DNA from 3 places in the Roseinatronobacter sp. NSM genome. Region 3 is predicted to be linked to each of the others. Evidence: riboswitches for the same ligand, from Rfam matches in the RefSeq annotation. Region 3 holds a riboswitch; each other region holds the start of a gene.
What was found. A riboswitch is a leader RNA that binds a small molecule or an ion and turns the genes downstream of it on or off. The one in region 3 is predicted to bind cobalamin.
Positions count from the first base shown of each region.

Region 1: it holds a riboswitch for cobalamin, as region 3 does, so the genes downstream of both, ACTZWY_RS14835 (LLM class flavin-dependent oxidoreductase) here and bluB (5,6-dimethylbenzimidazole synthase) in region 3, are expected to answer to the same signal.
Region 2: it holds a riboswitch for cobalamin, as region 3 does, so the genes downstream of both, ACTZWY_RS01970 (TonB-dependent receptor plug domain-containing protein) here and bluB (5,6-dimethylbenzimidazole synthase) in region 3, are expected to answer to the same signal.

Region 1 covers NZ_JBQTCF010000028.1:41,589-45,754, reverse strand. Annotated here, with positions in the region: gene ACTZWY_RS14840 (ABC transporter substrate-binding protein) at 1-766, opposite strand, end outside; gene ACTZWY_RS14835 (LLM class flavin-dependent oxidoreductase) at 763-1,809, opposite strand; cobalamin riboswitch at 1,942-2,131, opposite strand; gene ACTZWY_RS14830 (hypothetical protein) at 2,187-2,447, opposite strand; gene hisI (phosphoribosyl-AMP cyclohydrolase) at 2,444-2,917, opposite strand; gene ACTZWY_RS14820 (CobW family GTP-binding protein) at 3,007-4,119, shown strand; gene ACTZWY_RS14815 (His/Gly/Thr/Pro-type tRNA ligase C-terminal domain-containing protein) at 4,119-4,166, shown strand, end outside.
Region 2 covers NZ_JBQTCF010000002.1:150,758-154,923, reverse strand. Annotated here, with positions in the region: gene ACTZWY_RS01985 (calcium-binding protein) at 1-159, shown strand, start outside; gene ACTZWY_RS01980 (FKBP-type peptidyl-prolyl cis-trans isomerase) at 221-649, opposite strand; gene trmB (tRNA (guanine(46)-N(7))-methyltransferase TrmB) at 835-1,572, shown strand; cobalamin riboswitch at 1,612-1,821, shown strand; gene ACTZWY_RS01970 (TonB-dependent receptor plug domain-containing protein) at 1,950-3,827, shown strand; gene ACTZWY_RS01965 (ABC transporter substrate-binding protein) at 3,778-4,166, shown strand, end outside.
Region 3 covers NZ_JBQTCF010000037.1:16,034-20,199, forward strand. Annotated here, with positions in the region: gene cobO (cob(I)yrinic acid a,c-diamide adenosyltransferase) at 1-126, shown strand, start outside; gene ACTZWY_RS16810 (propanediol utilization protein) at 431-1,264, shown strand; gene cbiB (adenosylcobinamide-phosphate synthase CbiB) at 1,261-2,208, shown strand; cobalamin riboswitch at 2,280-2,479, shown strand; gene bluB (5,6-dimethylbenzimidazole synthase) at 2,522-3,262, shown strand; gene cobD (threonine-phosphate decarboxylase CobD) at 3,255-4,166, shown strand, end outside.

The DNA.
Region 1 (4,166 bases), on a different contig from region 3:
CGGTCAGGGAATAGAAGACGACAATGTGATCTGGATTGCGGTCTACGATATCTTCCCATGACACTGTGCCATAGCGGTTTTCGATATCGCCGAAGATATTCTGGCCGCCCGCGCGCGCTACGATGGAATTCAGCATCGTGTTGCCAAGCGCCGCACGCGGGGGGGCATCGCCGCCATTATAAATAAAGACATGGACCGGCTCGGCGCCCTGCAAGGCAGCATCGACAGCATCAAGTCGCGCCTGCAACCCTTCGATCAGCGCCTCGGCCCGGTCCGGCACCCCAAATATGGCGGCGACATCGCGTATTTCGTGCCACAGATCCGGGAACTCGAACCGGCCCAGATTGCACCCTTCGGTTGCGAGGCGGGTTTTGATACCCAGATCGTGCAACTGATCGCGTGTGTGCCAGCGTTCGGCAAATCCGTCTGGATATCCTGCATAGACCCAGTCCGCCTCGACCTCGATCAGTTGTTCGGTTGTGGCAATCAGCGGTGACAGGACAGGAATGGCACCATAGGCATCGGCGTATTCGGGACTGATTTCCAAGTTCCCCATATAGGATGTGCCCGCCATCTGCCCCTCAAGCCCCAGGGCCAGCATGATTTCGGTCGCGTTGTTCGACAATGTGACAGCCCGCTGGGGCGGTGCGTCAAAGACGGTCGTGACCGTGCAGTTGACATCTGCGTGCGGGAAACCGTCAAGGGCCAGCGCGGGCGTGGCCATGGCCATAATGGCCGCAGCCAGAAGGTGGGGTCTGAAACTCATGGGCAGGTGTCCTTTGTGAGGGTGGAAATCGTAAGAACAGGCAGCACCGTTGCTGCGAATAACCGCATCGCATCGCGCGCCTGCGGAACCGGGATCGCGCCATTGGCGCTAAAGAACGCGCGGATGGACCGCGTTTGAAAGCGGTCAGACAGTGCAAGGATCTGGGCCACGCAATCCTCGGGCGTGCCTGCAACGGCAAAGCCCTCCAACATCTGCGCGCGCGTGCGCGGCGCAGGCGGTGCTGTGCCGGACACCTTCGCCCGCTGCGCGCGGGTCACATTCAACCGGTGGGTCAGCGCATCCAGCCTATCCAATGCCGCGCTCCGATCACGGTCGACCAGCACATAGCGCGACAGGGACGACGCTTGCAGCGCGCGCCCATCCTGCTTCTGCCGGGTCAGTGCGGCGACATATGGGGCGAACTGGCGGCTTTCATTGGGTTCCAGCGAATACAGTAAGGGCAATCCCAGACGCGCGGACAGATCAATGCTGTCGCGCGAAACTGCGGCCATATAGATCGGTGGGTGCGGACACTGCACGGGCGGTGGACCGACCGAGACATTGCTGAACGACCAGAACGGGCTGTCGTGGGTGACAACCCCGTCGCCCAATGCCATGCGGATGATATCCAGCGCAGCATCAAAACGGAAGCGTGCCTGATCGGGGTCCAGCCCAAGGGTGCGAAAGGTTTGCGGATTGGTCCCCCGCCCGATGCCAACATCCAGCCGCCCGCCCGATTGCCGGTCAAGCTGCGCAATCTGTTCGGCCAGAAGAAGCGGGTGATACAATGGCAGGACAAGGATCGAAGTTCCGAAGCGCAGCCGTTCCGTTACGGCCAACACTGCCGCCCCCAGAAGCAGAAGCGACGGATGGGCCAGGTTGGCCCGGTCGAAATGAAATTCGTTGAACCAGATGCCACCGAAGCCCAGTGCATCTGCCTCGCGCACAAGTGCCATGATCTGGGCGTGATCGCCTAGCCCGTCACGGGCAAATCCGGCAAGGTCAATGCGGATATGGCGTTGCGCTACATCGGACTGGACCACATCGCACCCCGCATGGCCAATGGCCAGTCCGGGTCCGATCCTCGGGCCGTCAAAGCTGATGTCGCGAATGCATTGTTTGCGCGCGCGCTGTCGTCTGCCATGTCCTGCCTCCGGCCGGGCACCTCGCCGGCGGTTAGGGTTATGCCAACGGCAGGTCTCCTGGCTTACGGCTCGAATGGTTCGTGATCCCTTCCCGGCTTTGCCAGTGGTCTGATCCGAACCTTGCCGCCTACAGTTGCGAGGGCAGCTACAGCTACGGGCAATCCCCGATCCTGTATTCCCTATTAATCCGCTCACGCGGAACCTTGGCAGAGTTTGGTTAGCAAGTGGCGGGCGGTCTGTCCAGTGAGCAAATAAATGGAGCGTGATATCGTACGTCACGCTTTTAGCCCTGCCAAATCGGCTGCTGATACCTCGATAACGGGTCGGTGTATTACAAACACGCGGCGCATCAGGTCGAGCGACAGGATGGTGATCTGGGTGGCCGGGCCGGGGCAAGTCGGGTCACCGCATGTAATTTCGGTCACCGAGATCAGCGTGTGGGGACCGAATGCGCCGATCTCGCGCACCAGCCGCTTGATCCGTTGCACATGCCAGAGCAGCGCGGCCTTTTGTCTGAAATCGCTCGGAAGGCTCATAACTGTGTGGGGTTGGAGGCATCGCCATAAACGGCCACGGGGTCGAATGTTCGGGCCGTTTCGGTAAAGCGCAGCGCGCCGCCGGCATCCGGCCCGACCGGCACGGCGCGGTAGAAACACGACCTGTAGCCGACATGGCAGGATGCGCCGGACCCTGCGACTTCGACGCGCAGCCAGATCGCGTCTTGATCGTCATCGATCCGCGCCTCGATCACGCGCTGGACCAGACCCGAGGTCGCGCCTTTGTGCCACAGGCTCTGGCGCGCGCGGCTGAAGTAGTGTGCCTCGCCCGTCTGCAGGGTCAAGCGCAGGGCGTCGGCGTTCATCCAGCCCAGCATCAGCGCCTCGCCACTTCCCGCATCGGTGGTGATGCAGGGCATCAGCCCATCCTCGCCGAATTTGGGGGCAAGGTTTGACCCTTCCTCGACTTCTTCGACCGAAACGCGGGGGTGGAAGTGGAGTTCGCGCATGTCTGGTCCTTGTTTGATCTCTTGCAACGTAGAATGTTATATTATAACAATCATGCTTAGCCAAGACCCGCAACCCGAAAGACGCCGCCATGATTTCGACCCCGATCCCCGTAACCCTGCTGACCGGCTTTCTGGGTGCGGGCAAGACCACGCTTCTGAATCGCCTGTTGCACGATCCGACTGCGGGCCGGGTGGCAGTTGTCGTCAATGAATTCGGCGATGCGGGGCTGGACCATGACCTGATAGAGGAAGCCGCCGAGGATATCGTGCTGATGCCCGGTGGCTGTGTCTGCTGCTCGATCCGGGGTGATCTGTCCAAGACGCTGCTGTCCCTGCTGGCGCGGGATGAACTGGCCTTTGACCGCGTGGTGATCGAAACCACGGGGTTGGCAGATCCCGGCCCGATCCATCACACGCTGCTGGTCGATCCGGTGCTGGCCCCCAATTATGCGCTGGACGGCACTGTGACGGTGGTCGATGCCGTGCTGGGGGTGGCAACGCTGGACCGCCATGCCGAGGCACAGGCGCAGGTCGCAATGGCCGACCGGATCGTTCTGTCGAAGCGCGATCTGGCGGATGCGGCTGGCTTTGCTGCGCTGGAGGCGCGTCTTGAACGGCTGAACCCCGGCGCGCCGCGTATTTTGGCCGATCAGGGCGTAGTGCCCGCGGGCAGCTTGTGGGGCCTTGGTGCCATGCGCAAACCAATGGCGCCAGATCACGCGCTGGCATGGCTGGCCCAACCTGCGGCGGACCGGCTGGCGGGGCTGTCGGGCATGACCGCGCCAGCGCCCAAGCCTATCGACTTTGGCGCGCCCTCGCACCACGCCACCGATGACCGGATCACCACGGCCTCGATCACGCTAGATGCCCCGATCCCCGCCGAGGTGTTCGATTTCTGGCTCGACACGCTGATTGCGCTGCGCGGGGCGCATATCCTGCGTCTGAAAGGGATCGTGCATATCAGGGACGTCCCGCAACCCTTCGTCTTTCACGGTGTGCAGCATATTTTTGAACCACCCGTCCCGCTGCAAAGCTGGCCAGAGGACGACACCACCAGCCGCGTGGTCATTATCGCACGCGACATGCCGAAATCCGATCTGGACGAAAGCCTGTCGCTGCTGACCCTGCCCAAGCTGCCCGGGGCGGAAGATGCTGCAGGACTGGCGGGCATGACCGTCCACACGCTGGGGCAGCCGTTCTGATGGCGCTCAACCTGTTCAATTCGATGGGCAGGCAGGTCGCGCCGTTT
Region 2 (4,166 bases), on a different contig from region 3:
GAAATCTCAGTGCAGTTCGACGCGGCAAACCCTGACACGGCGCAAATCTGGCTGGATGGTCACCTGATTGCAAATGTCGGCAATGCCCAGGGTCTGACCGCGCAGGATATTGCTTTGGTGCCCGTCTACCCTGTGGCAATGGGCATCGCGGCAGAGTGATATTGCCGCCCATGAGGCAAGCGGGCACCTGCACATCATGCCCGCTTGCAGTCCGGTAATGTCAGGCGACGGAAACAACCTCTACTGCGAAGGTCAGGTCCTTGCCGGCCAGCGGGTGGTTTGCGTCCAGCGTCACGGCCTGATCTGTCACTTCGGCCACGGTCACGGGCATCGCGCGACCATCAGGTGTTTGCATTTGTAGCATTGTGCCGGGGTCCAGCGGAATATCGGCGGGAATCTGGTCGCGTGGCACGTCCTGCCGGGCTTCTGGCTGGTAGTCACCATAGGCTTCGGCACAGGGAATAGTGACAGTTTTCTGGTCGCCCACGGTCATTCCGTCAATCGCGCGCTCAAGGCCCGGAATGATTGCGCCGGCACCAAGCTGGAATTCCAGCGGATCGCGGCCTTCGGAACTGTCGAAAACCGAACCGTCTGACAGGGTTCCAGTGTAGTGAATACGCACAGTTGCGCCCGCTTTGGCTTGCGTCATGGGATATCCTTCCGTTCGGGGGGGGGGCGGGTTTGTCAGAGGCGCGCAATCTCGCGCGGTTGCTCTGGGCTAGCAGAATCAAACATGGGGGTTTGTGCCCTGATTGTAAACCCATACGCCCAAGCGCCTTGACCCAGACGGCCTGCGCCTGCATACGGGCCGCGCAAAAGCCATGGATTATGCCAATGTTACCCCCCAATTCCCCCAAAACGCGCAATTTCTATGGCCGGATCAAGGGCAAGACGCTGAAGCCTGCGCAACAGCGCTACATACAAGAAGATCTTGCCGATCTGCGCCTGTCCGGCGTCAGCCCGCAGGACAACCCCGACCGCGAAACTGTGAACCCGCAGGTGTTTTTCGGGGATGCGCGCCCGCTGTGGCTGGAAGTGGGTTTTGGGGGCGGCGAACATCTGGTGCATCAATGCGCGCACAACCCCGATGTGGGCATCATAGGATGCGAGCCTTATATCAACGGTGTCGCCATGCTGCTGGGCAAAATCCGTGCTGCGGGCGTTGAAAACCTGCGCATATACCCGTGGGATGTGCGCGATTTGTTTGATGTATTGCCTGACCAGTGCCTTGAACGGGCGTTTCTGTTGTATCCGGACCCATGGCCAAAACAGCGCCACCACAGGCGACGCTTTGTCACGCCGGGGTATCTGGACGGGTTGGCGCGGGTGCTGAAACCGGGCGCGGTGTTCCGCGTGGCAACCGACATACCGGATTATGTGCGCCAAACACTTGAAGAAGTGCCGCCCGCGGGTTTTGATTGCCTGACACCGGCCCCGGCGGATTGGGTGCACCCCTGGGATGACTGGGTGTCCACGCGCTATGAACAAAAGGCCCTGCGCGAAGGACGCAATCCCCATTACCTGACTTTCCGGCGCAACGATACTGCGGTGCGCGACGCTGCCAACGGGTAACAGGTCGCAAAACGGCATTGTCGAATCCCCTTGCGCAAGTTAATGAAAGCCTACTTCGGTTCAGGCCCTTTCGGGCCTGAGAAAAGGGAACACGGTGCGCGCCTCCCCAAGGGGTGCAAATCCGGGACTGCCCCCGCAACTGTAAGCGGCGAGTGATGTCGGCAAATGCCACTGTGGGTCACACCATGGGAAGGCCCGGCAGAACAGCGACCCGCAAGTCAGGAGACCTGCCGAAGTGATCACCCTGTCCCGGCGCGGGTGGCGCTGCGGGTAACGGTTTGACCGTAGCGGTGACACTTTCGCCGTCTGCGGTGCGCCTGCGCCTGCCAGACATGTCATGACAGGATCGGTCCATATTGGGCCAATAGGTGTTGAAAATGCAAAACACACTCTGGCGACTTTTCGCCACAACCGCGCTGATTGGCAGTATCGGACTGCCGGCAACCGCCCAGCAAATCATCAATCTGGAAGAAATCACCTTTTCGGCGAACCTGACCCCCACGGAACTGGGGCGCAGCGGGTCCAGTGTCAGTGTCCTGACACGGGACCAGATTGACCGCACCGGCGCTACGTCTGTCTCAGATTTGCTGGCGGGGCTGGCGGGCGTAAGTGTCACGCAAACTGGCCCGGTCGGCACGACAGCAGATGTGCGCATCCGCGGAATAGAGCCGCGCTTCGTGTCCGTCTATGTGGATGGCGTGTTGATCAATGACCCCGGTTCATCCACTGGTGCGGTCGATTTTGGCGCGATTCAACTGGGCGATGTGTCACGCATAGAAGTGCTGCGTGGCGCGCAATCCGCCCTGTATGGCGGTTCGGCTGCGGCTGGTGTTGTCAATATTACCACGCTTCGCCCGGAAACCGAGGGAACCCAGCAAACTGCCAGCCTTTTGGCGGGCAGTTTTGGAACAGTCGTTGGACAATACACCTTGCGCCAGCGGCACGGCGCGCTGGACTATGCGCTAAGTCTGTCGCACAGCCGCGCCGATGGTTTTTCCGCAGCAGACGGGCAACCGGAAGCCGACGGCCACAAGCAAACACGGCTAAGTTTTTCCGCACGCTATCAGATTGACAATAACTGGTCTGCAGGCGCGTCATTCTTTTTGCAAGATTCATTTGTGGAATTCGATGACTGGTTGGCCGATGCCCCCCATGAGCAGGACCGCAAGGAATATGGCGGGCGGGTTTTTGTCGAATACGCCACCGACAGGTCACGCCAGACGCTGGAATATACGCATTATTCCGTCGAGAGGGAGCTGCGCGACAGTTTGCCCGGTTCGTTCACGGGTCGGCGCGACAGGCTGGCGTGGAACGGGCAAACCGACATAACCGATACGCTGCGCCTGCTCTATGGTGCGGATGTCCAGCGTGAAAATGCCATCGGGCGCACGGTGCCAGCAGGTGCGAAGGCAACCAGCTATGGCATATTCGCGCAGTCGGAATGGGCGGCGACAAATGATCTGGATATCGTGCTTTCGGGCAGAATGGACAGAAATTCGAACTACGGCAGCATCCCCACATTGCGCCTTGCAACGTCCTACCGCCTTGGGGATGCCGTGACCTTGCGCGCATCGCTGGGCTCGGGGTTTCGCGCCCCGTCCGTGGAACAGCGCTTCGGGATGACAGGCGGGCCATTCCCGTTTATGGGCAACGCCGCACTGGATGTGGAGCGCAGCCAGAATTATGAGATTGGCGCAGACCTGTCCTTCGGGAATGGGGGTGCGTTGTCGCTTACGCTGTTCCAGATTGATACCAAGAACCTGATTGATGATGTGTATTGCGTGTATGATCCTGTCGCCATGGCGTGTGCTGCAGGGTCGTTCAACACTGTGGTGAATGCCCCCGGCAAGGCGCGCAGTCGCGGTGTTGAACTTTCATTCGAGCAGCCTGTTTCCGACACACTGACCCTTTCGGCGAATTACACCTATACTGATGCGTTCCTGGCAAACCAACGGCGCCGGTCACGGGTGCCGCGCCATGATGTGCAACTGGGGCTGGATGCGATGTTGTCGGACCGTCTGCAAGGGCGGGTGTCTGTGCGTCATGTGGCCGACAGGCTGGATTTTCTGCCGAATTATACAACGGGGCCACTGCCGGATTACACAGTCGCGAACCTGTCCCTGCGCTATCAGATGACGGATCGCGTTGATTTGATTGGCAGGGTGGATAATCTGTTTAACACGCAATACCAACATGTTGCGGGCTATGGCACCTCTGGCCGGGCATTTTACCTTGGCTTGTCGTCGCGCTTTTAGGGCCATAGGCGCTGCCCTTGCCCTTTGGGCAGGGGTGGCTGCTGCGGGGCCACCTGAACGGGTGGTCTCTATCAATCTGTGCACGGACCAACTGGCCATGATGCTGGCAGGCCCCGGCCAGCTTGTGTCGATTTCGCGCATATCGCATGATCCCAACATGTCGGTGATGCTGGAACAGGCGCTGTCCTTTCCCATCAATCACGGTCAGGCAGAGGAGGTGTTTCGTCTGAACCCCGATCTGGTGCTGGCGGGGCAGTTCACGTCGCCTTATACAGTGGCGTTGCTGCGGCGGCTGGGGGTCAGTGTGGTGACCTTGCCTGTGGTCAACAGCCTTGATGC
Region 3 (4,166 bases):
GTGGTGCTGACAGGCCGCAATGCAAAACCCGAATTGCTCGCGCTGGCGGATCTGGTCACGGAAATGACCAATGTAAAGCACCCGTTCCGCGAAGGTATCAAAGCACAAAAAGGGATCGAGTTCTGATGCCGGGATTGGCGCGCAGCCCCAACAAGTTTGGGGGCCAGCCCCCAACGCGCTGCGCGCGTTTCCCCCGGGATATTTGAACCAGAATGAAAGCCTTTGCGCACGATAGTCTGTGCGCTCTCGAGCGGGCGCCACGCCTCGGGCTGATAAAACAGGGGAGACGTGGCGCTTTCACTCTGGACGGTCATCGGGATCCCTCCCTGTACCGCAGGGTCAGTATCGTCGAAACGGGTTAACAAATGGTGCATTTCAATCTGGCCCAAATATCCCCGCCGGAGGCGCAGCTTGAAGGCGGAAAACGCCCTTGCGGGACGCAGGCGACATGATCTGTCGCGGGATCAAGGTTGACGGCCATTTCGGGGAGTGGCTGCAAGGCAGGCTGGGGCCGCGTGGTCCGGTTGTGCTGATCACGATGGCCTGTGACAAGACCGGTGTTGTGATGTCGCGCCATGTCCCCAGACCCGATGACGGGCCGAGCTGGGCCTTGCTTTGGGCGCAATACCCCGCCGATGTGATGCACAGGTTCGTGTCTGTATTGCAGTTGCAGGTTTGCCCTCAGGTGCGGGCAGTTCCCTGTATGGCGGCCGGATTGGGCACAGGGGTATCCACGGCCAGCCTGATCGGGTTGGCGCGGTTTTCGGGGTGGGTCGGGCCACCGCAGGATCTGGCGCGGGCGTGTATTCTGGCAGAGGGGGCCTCTGATCCGCTGATGTTTGCTGAGCCTGACACTGTGCTGTGGGGGTCACGCGATGGAACCATCCACGCGCATTTGCCCGCGCTTCCACGCCATGAGGTGATTGGCGGGTTCTGGGGCGGCGCGTGCCGGACCGATGCTTTGGATGATGATTTTCCCGACATTTCCGACCTTGTGGTGCAATGGCGGGGCGTGGATCATTTGGCGGGGTTTGCAGCCCTTGCGGCCGAAAGCGCGCGGCGCTGCCTTGCGCGGCGCGGCCCTTTGCATGACCCCTCGGCGAGGGTCGCTGACAGGTTGGGGGCGCTGGGCTGGAACATGGCCCATACGGGGGCGGCGCGGGGGTTTATTTTCGCGCCCGGCACCATTCCGCCGCAGGCCGCTGATGTCTTACGCAAGGCCGGGTATTGGGGCATCATTCAGTTTGAGGGGGGCGCGAGATGACATTCGCTGCGATGATGCTGGTGGCGATTGCGCTGGATGCTGTGCTGGGATGGCCGGACGCGCTGTATCGCAGGATTGGCCATCCCGTCACATGGATGGGCGCGGCCATCGGGCGGCTGGAGGGGCTTTTGAACGCACCGTCGGCCAGCGCGCGCGCGCGCAAGCTGCGCGGTGCGGGCGTGGCGCTGCTGGTGATTGGTGGCAGCGCGGCGCTGGCCGGGCTGGTGCAGGGGGCGCTGCCGCCCGGGGTTTGGGGCGCGCTTCTGGGGGGGGTGCTGGCCTGGCCGTTTGTGGCATTGCGCGCGATGCATGATCATGTCGACGCGGTCATCGTGCCGTTGCAGGCTGGTGATCTGGCGGGCGCGCGCCATGAGGTGTCCATGATCGTGGGCCGCGACCCGACCCATCTGGACGCGGCGGGCGTGGCGCGCGCGGCGGCTGAAAGTCTGGCGGAAAACACATCTGATGGCATTGTGGCCCCGGTCTTTTGGGGTGTCGTGGCGGGGGTGCCGGGGATTGTGGCCTATAAGGCCATCAATACGCTGGATTCGATGATTGGCCATCGCAGCCCCAGATATGCCGCTTTTGGCTGGGCGTCGGCGCGGATTGACGACCTTGCAAACCTGATTCCCGCGCGCATGACGGGGGCACTTTTCGCGCTGGTGTCCGCACGCCCGCGCGCCGCGCTGGGCTGTATGCTGCGCGATGCCCGCCTGCACCGGTCCCCCAATGCGGGATGGCCGGAAGCCGCGATGGCGGGGGCGCTGGGGGTGCGGCTGTCGGGGCCGCGCATCTATGATGGCGCGCAGACGCAGGACCCATGGGTAAATGGCGCCTGCCCGGACCCTTCGGCCGCGGATTTGCGCAGGGGGCTGGCGCTCTATCGGCGCGCGATGGGGGCGATGACGGCGCTGGTGGCCGCGCTGGCGCTGATCTGGCTGTAGGGGCGCGCGCACATCCGGCGCCTTTCCATGTCATGCACATTGAAAACCGGTTTCCCCCTGCGCGAATGCGCGTTACCAAGGGCGGGTCTGGTGTCCTGACCCAAAGGCCATGCTGAGGGAAGGGGAGAATCGGGAATGCGGTGAAATTCCGCAACGTGCCCAACGCTGTAAGGTGGATGGCGCTGCAACAGGTCACTGACCCTGTGGGGTTGGGAAGGCGCAGTGGCCGATGAACCCAAGTCAGAAGACCGGCCAGACGCAACCGGATGTCCCGCTGGTCAACGGGCGTCGTGTCTGTGACAGGGGAGATGTCATGCAGCCACCCACCCAGCCCGCGCCCGCGGGCCCGTTTTCCAGGACCGAGCAAGCCGCAGTTTACCGCGCGATATTCACAAGGCGCGATGTGCGCAGCCAGTTTACCGACCGGCCCGTGGATGACGCCACAGTACTGCGGTTATTGAACGCCGCGCATCATGCGCCGTCTGTGGGGTTCATGCAGCCGTGGAATTTCATTGTGATTCGCAGCGCAGCGGTCAAGGCACAGGTTCAGGCGGCCTTCGACCGCGCCAATACCGAAGCCCTTGGCATGTTTCCCGCGCAGCGCCGCGCGCTGTATTCCAGCCTGAAGCTGGAAGGCATTGCCGCAGCACCCGTCAATCTGTGCATCACCTGTGACCGGACACGCGGGGGCAAAGTGGTTCTGGGGCGCACGCATAATGCGGATATGGACATTTATTCCACAGTCTGCGCGGTGCAAAACCTGTGGCTGGCGGCACGCGCAGAAGGGTTGGGTGTGGGCTGGGTCAGCATTTTTCACGACTCGTGTTTGCGTGCCATCCTGAACCTGCCCGAACATGTGGTGCCTGTGGCATATCTGTGCATCGGGCATGTGACGCAATTATATGACATGCCCGAATTGCAGGCGAAGGGGTGGCAGGACCGTCTGGAACTGGATGATCTTGTGTTTGCGGATGGCTGGGGGAATGCGGGCCTGCCAGACATTGGGCCACACACTGGCCCCGGCCCGGCCACAGGCGGCAAACGTGATGCGTGATCATGGGGGAAACATAGACGCGGCCATCGCGCGCCATGGCGGGGCGGATTGGATTGACCTGTCAACAGGGATCAACCGTCGCCCCTATCCTGTGCCTGCCCTGCCCGCGTCGGTCTGGCACGGATTGCCAACGCGGCAGGCGCAAAATGCGCTTGTTGCGGCGGCGGCACAGGCATGGGGCGCGGACCCGCGCCTTGCGGGGCTTGCCCTTGGCGGCGCGCAGGCGGCAATTCAACTTGTCCCGCATGCGCTGCCCACCGCTGGACGACATGCCCGTGTGCTGTCGCCCAGCTATAACGAACATGCCGCCTGCCTGCGCGCCGCTGGCTGGAATGTGAGCGACAGCGCGTCGCCGGAAAACATGACAGGCGCGGATCTGGCTGTGGTGGTCAACCCCAACAATCCCGATGGCAGGTACTGGCAGCCCGAAGACCTGCTGGCACTTGCGGGCAAGGTGGGGTTTCTGGTGGTAGATGAAAGCTTTGCCGATGTTATGCCGCAGCTGTCCCTGCTTTCTTGTGGCGGCGGGGTGCCCAACCTGCTGATTCTGCGGTCTTTTGGGAAATTCTACGGCTTGGCGGGGCTGCGGCTTGGCTTTGCCTTCGGGTCAGGGCAGATGATCGCGAAGCTTGCGGAGATGGCAGGTCCCTGGCCAGTATCCGGCGGGGCAATAACCGTGGGGTGTCACGCGCTGCGGGATGTGCCATGGGCGCATGCCATGCGCGCGCAACTGTCAGCGGATGCCATACGCGCCGATAATCTGGCGCGCAAGGCGGGCTGGCGTTGCCTTGGCGGTACAGATTTGTTTCGCTTGTATCACACGGCCAATGCTACAGAAGCACGCGACCAGCTTGCGAAACATCGCATCTGGTCGCGGATATTTCCCTATTCTGCGCATTGGCTG